DNA from 3 places in the Pseudonocardia sp. DxW genome. Region 2 is predicted to be linked to each of the others. Evidence: riboswitches for the same ligand, from Rfam matches in the RefSeq annotation. Region 2 holds a riboswitch; each other region holds the start of a gene.

Region 1 (2,254 bases), on a different contig from region 2:
CTCTCGGTGCCCGAGGGGGTGCCGTTCATCGCCGTCACCAAGGCGGTGTTCGCGCACCGGGACGCGGCCGAGCGGGCCCGGCTGCAGTGGGCGCTGCGCACCCAGCGCGCGCTGACCGCCGCGGCGGTCTCCCCGGGCGGCATCGAGGCGGTGCTGGCCGCGCACGCCGGTGCGACCGGGCGCACCGGCGTGGTGGTGGATCTGCTCGGCCGGGTGCTGGCCGCGGCACCCGTCGAGGGGGCCGCGGAGCTGGCCGCCGGGCTCGCGACGACGATCGGGGAGGTGCGCGGGCAGGGTCTGCTGGGCGCCGCCGTCGAGGTCGCCGACGGCCGCCGCCGGGAGGTCCATCCGCTGGGTTCGCGGCGGATCCGGGCGTTGCTGCTGATCGACGGGCCGGCCGCCGGGCCGCACTCCAACCAGGTCACCGGCGACCTGGTGTCGCTGCTGTCGCTGGAGCTGGAACGCCGGCTCGGCCTGGACGCCGCCGCCCGCCGCGGCCGGGCCCGGCTGCTGGCCGCGCTGGACCGCGGCGTCGTCGACGACGACGGCGCTGGCCGCAGGCTCGCCGCCGCCGGCCTGCCGGAGACCCGGCTGCGCGCCGCCGTGGTCGCGGCGCCGCGCCCCGAGGAGCTGGCCGCCGATCTGGCCGCGGTGCTGCCCGACGCGCTGGTCCGCACGACCGCGCCGGAGCCGGGGGAGGCCGACGGCACCGTCGAGCTGGCGGTCGCCGAGTCGGTCGACCTGGTGGCGGTGCTGGCCGCGCTCGCCGCCCGCCGGCCGGCCGGGATCGGCATCGCCGTCCGGCCGGGGGCGCTCGCGGTGTCGCTGCGGCAGGCCCGCTCCGCGCTCCCGGTGGCCCGGCTGACCGGGCGGCCCGCGCACGCCGACGACGTGGCGTCCAGCCGGATGCTGCTCGCCCTGCTCGACCACGACCGGTTGCGGGCCTTCGCCGACGCCGTGCTCGGGCCGCTGGACGCCGACCCGCGCGGCCCGGAGCTGCTGCGGGCGATCGCCGCGCACCTGGAACGCAACGGGCACTGGGCGGCCGCCGCGTCCGCGCTCGGCGTGCACCGGCACACCGTCCGGAACCGGATCGCGGCCGCCGAGCAGGTCACCGGGCGGCGGCTGGACACCGCGCAGGACCGGCACGAGCTGTGGCTGGCGCTGCGCGCCCGCGACCTCGGCCGGGCCGTCGGCGGGCCGGGCCGGGGGGACCGGACCGAGGGTGCCGGGTGACCGACGGCACCGGGTGCCGAGCGCCACGGCGGTGCACGGTTCCTTGACGGGGGACCGGCCCGTTGCGGAAGGTGATCGGACAACCGAAGACGGCGGGTGGGATCAGGAAGCCGGTGCGAGTCCGGCGCGGTCCCGCCACTGTGATCCCGGCGGACCCTCGTGGACCGCCGGGGCAGCCAGACACTGGCCCCATCCGCCGCGCCACCTCCGTCCGGGACGAGGATCCCGAGGAAGGTACGCCGATGACGCGCGCCCGCACGCCCCGCACCGGGACCGCCCGGTGATCCTGCTCCTGTCCACCTCGGACACCGACCTGCTCTCCGCCCGTGCCGGCGGGGCGGACTACCGCCTCGCCAACCCGAACCGGGTGCTGCTCGACGAGCTGGCCGCGATGGCCGACGCGGCCGACGTCGTCGTCGTCCGGGTGCTCGGCGGCTACCGCTACTTCGAGGAGGGTCTGGACCTGCTGCGAGCCCGGTCCACGCCGCTGGTCTGCCTGGGCGGTGAGATGGCGCCGGACGCGGAGATGATGGAGCTCTCCACCGTGCCCGCCGGCGTCGCCGCGGAGGCGCACACCTACCTCGCACAGGGCGGCACCGAGAACCTGCGGCAGCTGCACGCGTTCCTGTCCGACACGGTGCTGCTGACCGGTGAGGGCTTCGCGCCGCCGGTGGAGCTGCCCGAGTGGGGCGTGCTGGACGGCCCCGGCACCGGGACCGGACCCACCGTGGCGGTGCTCTTCTACCGGGCGCAGTTCCTGGCCGGGAACACCGCCTACGTCGAGGCGCTCTGCGACGCGATCACCGCGAAGGGCGCGACACCGCTGCCGATCTGGTGCGCCTCGCTGCGCCAGGCCCCGGCCGGCCTGCTGGACACGCTGCGCGGCGCCGACGCGATGGTCGTCACCGTGCTCGCCGCGGGCGGCACCAAGCCGGCGTCCGCGCAGGCCGGCGGCGAGGACGAGGAGTGGGACGTCACCGAGCTCGCCGCGCTCGACGTGCCGATCCTGCAGGGCCTG
Region 2 (2,254 bases):
TGGCCTTCACGGCGTGGACGCCGGACGGGTTCATGGGGCGGATGACCACGGCGATGCGGGCGCACACCGGCACCCCGCCGGGGGTCGCCGACCCGCTCGACTGGGGAGTCCCGGACACGGCGCGCCGGCGGCTGGCCGGATTCGCCGGGATCCGGGTCTCCGCACACCGGCTGCCGTGGCACTTCGACTCGCCGGCGGCGATGACCACCTTCCTGCGCCGGCACTCCCCCGCGCACGCCGCCGCCGCGACCGGGCTGGGCGGGCGCGCGAGCGCGATGTTCGACGACGTCGAGGCACTCGCCGGACCGGCGGACCGGCCGGTCCGGCTCGACGCGGAGTTCCTCGTCGTCGATGCGACCGCGCCGACCCGGTGACGGCGCCGCCCGGCCCGGCCGGCCCGGCCGGCCACATCGCGGCGACGACCACGACGACGACCACGACGACGACCACGGCGACCGAGGCGACGGCCACCGGCGCGACGCGCATCACCCGCCCGGGTGACCCGTCGTCGTCCACCGGACCGACCCGCCGGGGCCGACCTGCACCGTTCACCGGCGGTGACGATTCGTCGCACCACACCGACTCCTTGGGGTCTCGAACGGCGACCGCCCCAAGATGTAGTGTCCGCGGCGCTGGTGGTTCACCGGCCCGCCCGGGCCGGTGAGGCAACAGGGAACCCGGTGCGAATCCGGGACTGCCCCGCAGCGGTGAACGGGAACGACCGCCGTCAACGAGCACTGGGAGCGATCCCGGGAAGCGACGGCCAGTAGGAGCGTGCACGACGCCCGTGAGTCCGAAGACCTGCCACCGGTGCGCGCGCCGCCGGCGTGCGCAGCTCCGGGGCCTCGCGGGAGGGCGCCAGGGTGCGGCGGTCCCGGACCGTCGTCGCCTCCTCGCGCGGGTCACGGACCGACGGCGACTCGCGAGGAGAGAGACCCGTGACCGCAAGCACCGCTCCCCCTGCATCCGCGCACGGCACGGCCCCGCCCGGCCTGCGGGTGATCCGCCGTGACGGCTCCGAGACCACCTTCGACGCCGGCAAGATCTCGGTCGCGATGACCAAGGCGTTCCTGGCCGTCGAGGGTGGCCCGGCTGCGGCGTCGTCGCGGCTGCACCATCTCGTCGGCGAGCTGACCGACCAGGTCGTCGCGGCACTCGCCCGGCATCCCGCGCCCGGCGTGCACGTCGAGCAGATCCAGGACCAGGTCGAGCTGGCCCTGATGCGCGGCGGGCACCACAAGGTCGCCCGCTCCTACGTCCTCTACCGGGAGCAGCACGCACAGGCCCGCGACGCCGCACCCGCCGCCCCGGGCACACCGACCGTGCACGTCACCCAGCCGGACGGCAGCCGGGTCCCGCTGGACCGCGACCGGGTCGACACCGTGCTCGCCGAGGCGTGCGCGGGCATCGACGACGTCTCGCCGGAGCCGGTGCTCGCCGAGCTGGACCGCACCGTCTACGACGGCATCACCGCCGACGAGCTGTCCCAGGCACTCGTCATGGCCGCCCGCACGCTGGTCGAGCGGGAACCGGACTACTCGCTGGTCGCGTCCCGGCTGCTGCTGGACCGGCTGCGCACCGAGGCCGTGTCACACCTGTCCGGCACCCGGGAGACGCCCGACCAGGCCACGATGACGCAGCGGTACGCCTCCTACACCAGGGACTACCTGCGCCGCGCGATCGACATCGGGCTGGTCGATCCGGAGCTCGCCACGTTCGACCTGGACCGGGTCACCGCCGCGGTCCGCCCCGAGCGCGACCTGCAGATCGGCTTCCTCGGCCTGCAGACCCTCTACGACCGCTACCTCCTGCACGAGCGCGGCACCCGCTTCGAGCTGCCGCAGGCGTTCTTCCTGCGGGTCGCGACGGGCCTGGCGATCCGCGAGGTCGATCGCGAGGCGCGCGCGATCGAGTTCTACGAGCTGCTGTCGAGCTTCGACTTCATGGCGTCCACCCCGACGCTGTTCAACTCGGGCACCACCCGGGCCCAGCTGTCGTCGTGCTTCCTCACCACCGTCGACGACGACCTGGACTCCATCTTCGGCGGTTACCGCAACAACGCGCTGCTCGCGAAGTACTCCGGCGGCCTGGGCAACGACTGGACCCCGGTCCGCGGCCTCGGCGCGCACATCCGCGGCACCAACGGCGTCTCGCAGGGCGTCGTCCCGTTCCTCAAGATCGCCGGGGACACCGCCGTCGCGGTCAACCAGGGCGGCAAGCGCAAGGGCGCCGCGTGCGCCTACCTGGAAACCTG
Region 3 (2,254 bases), on a different contig from region 2:
GGCTGGCCCGCGGGATCGACGACCGGCCGGTCGCACCGCGCGGGGCGGCGAAGCAGATCAGCGCCGAGACCACCTTCGACACCGACCTGACCGCGATGTCCGCGGTGCACGCCGCCGTCGAGTCGATCTGCGTGGCGGTGCACCGCAGGCTGGTCGCCGACGGCCGGGCCGCGCGCACCGTCACCGTCAAGGCGCGCACCGGCGACTTCGTCACCCACACCCGGTCGGAGACGACGCCGTTCCCCAGCCGGGACCTCGCCACGCTGGTCGCGGTGGCCCGCCGGCTCGCCGACACCGCCCTCGGCGAGGGTGGGGTGCGGCTGCTCGGGGTGTCGGTGTCGGGCTTCAGCGAGGAGCCGCCGCTGGCCCTGTTCGACGCGGTGCCCTCGGCGCGGGGGTGGCGCGCGGCCCCGGTGGACCCGGACGGCGCGGGACCGGGCACGGCGGACCCGGGCGACCCGGGCGGAGCTGCGACCGGGCGGATGGGCACGCCGGTGGCGGTCGAGGAGCCGGCAGGGCCCCCGGCGGTGCCCGGGGAGGAGCCGGTCGACCGGCCCGCGGCTCCCGGGGAGCCGCCCGGCGACGACCGGCCGTGGCGGGCCGGTGACGACGTCGATCATCCCGAGCACGGCCACGGCTGGGTGCAGGGCGCCGGGCACGGGCGGGTCACCGTCCGATTCGAGACCGCGCTGACCGGGCCGGGCCGCACCCGCACGCTGGACGCCGCCGATCCACAGCTGACCCGCGCCGATCCGCTCCTGAGCTGGCGACCTGCCGGGTGAACCGGCCGGACCGGACCCAGCCGATCAGCGGGCTCAGCCGACCAGCGCTCAGCCGATCAGCGGGCTCCGGTGCGGCGGGGCGACCCGGGTGCCCGCGGCGACCCGGATCCCGAGTCCGGGTGCGGTGCGGGCGAGGCCGTCGAGCACCGCGCCCAGCGCGACGTCGGCGGCGGGCTCGCCCGCCACCAGCAGCACCCCGTTGCCGGCCGGGTGGTCCGCGGCCCAGGCGGTGATCCGGCCGACCGCGTCGCGCGGCGAGATCCGTTCGACCCGCCACGCCTCGGCGTAGAACAGGGCCACCGACTCCGGCCCGCGGGGGAACGTGAAGACGGTGTCGGCCTCCGCGAGCAGGCCCTCCAGCCCGTGCCCGGCCGACTCACCGGCCGGCTCGGTGCCGAGAACGACCAGGGTAGGGAGCGGGTCGACGCTCATCGCAATGTCCTCCTCGAGGGTCCGCGCCCTCAACAGTGGGAACTCCTGCGACGACGGCCAGTCTCCTGGCTCCCGGATCGACGCGCTCCCCCGCCTTCCCACCCTCGCCGGGCAGTGGCTGCGGGGTGGGGAGCGCTCCCCGGTGACAGTGGCGGGACCGCGCCGGACTCGCACCGGCTTCCTGCACCGTCGTCCGGGTCAGCCCATCACGAGCCGGTCGGGGGGTCAACAACGGGTGACGGTGACGCCTGTCCGGCGGCGAGGTCCCGCACCACCGGGGCCCAGCGCCCCGGCCAGCCGCCGGTGTGCCTCCGCGTCGAGATGGCAGCCGTCGATCCCGGTCCGGGTGATCGGGGCCGCATCGAAGAACGCGTGACCACCCGCGGCCGTCGGCGCACGCAGCGGCCCGGCGAGCCGTCGTGACGCGGCGGCCGAGGCCGCGTCGTAGACCCCCGGGGGCGGGCATCGACGCGACGAACCGCTTGGCGGCCCCGTCCATCGGCGACGGCGCGAGGACCACGAACCGCGGCACCGGCAGCCCGAGCGCCGCCGCGAACCCGGCCGGATGGTCCGGGTAGCGACCGAGCGCGCGGGCAACGTCGTCCGGGGTGCGGCGTAGCGGGTCCGCAGGTCGTTCGTCCCGAGCGCGCCCAGTTCTCCATGCCGGTGCGGACGGCGGCCATCGCCATCGAGGCGATCAGCACCGGGAGCTGCGGATCGACGTCGGGGCCCATCCGCAGCGCGGCGGCGTCGGCGAGCCTGCGGGGGGAGTTCTCGCTCAGCGACATCAGGGCACCGGTGACACCGGGGACGGTGCGGGCGAGCGCGAAGACCTCGTTCGCCTCGTCGCGGTCCGGTGGGTCCTCGCCGAGCTGGTCGAGCAGCAGCCGGCTCAGGTCGGCGAGGACCTCGCGGGGCGGGCCGGGCGGGCCGGCCACGAAGTTCTCCACCAGGTCCGGGGACAGCTCGGCCAGGGACAGCTCGACGGCCGCGGCCTCCTTGCCCGGGAAGTAGTTGAAGAACGTCCGCGGCGAGATGCC

Evidence for each region. Region 2 has a riboswitch for cobalamin ahead of ACVJO7_RS24425 (ribonucleoside-diphosphate reductase subunit alpha). Riboswitches for the same ligand answer to the same signal wherever they lie in the genome.
Region 1: linked by a shared signal. The riboswitch ahead of cobN (cobaltochelatase subunit CobN) and the one ahead of ACVJO7_RS24425 (ribonucleoside-diphosphate reductase subunit alpha) in region 2 are both predicted to bind cobalamin.
Region 3: linked by a shared signal. The riboswitch ahead of ACVJO7_RS09125 (hypothetical protein) and the one ahead of ACVJO7_RS24425 (ribonucleoside-diphosphate reductase subunit alpha) in region 2 are both predicted to bind cobalamin.

Annotation. Positions count from the first base shown of each region.
Region 1 covers NZ_JBZFLK010000002.1:393,345-395,598, reverse strand. Annotated here, with positions in the region: gene ACVJO7_RS04600 (PucR family transcriptional regulator ligand-binding domain-containing protein) at 1-1,236, shown strand, start outside; cobalamin riboswitch at 1,297-1,442, shown strand; gene cobN (cobaltochelatase subunit CobN) at 1,517-2,254, shown strand, end outside.
Region 2 covers NZ_JBZFLK010000017.1:81,140-83,393, reverse strand. Annotated here, with positions in the region: gene ACVJO7_RS24430 (class I SAM-dependent methyltransferase) at 1-374, shown strand, start outside; cobalamin riboswitch at 620-823, shown strand; gene ACVJO7_RS24425 (ribonucleoside-diphosphate reductase subunit alpha) at 939-2,254, shown strand, end outside.
Region 3 covers NZ_JBZFLK010000005.1:38,372-40,625, reverse strand. Annotated here, with positions in the region: gene ACVJO7_RS09130 (DNA polymerase IV) at 1-782, shown strand, start outside; gene ACVJO7_RS09125 (hypothetical protein) at 831-1,214, opposite strand; cobalamin riboswitch at 1,253-1,420, opposite strand; gene ACVJO7_RS09120 (TetR/AcrR family transcriptional regulator) at 1,421-2,254, opposite strand, start outside.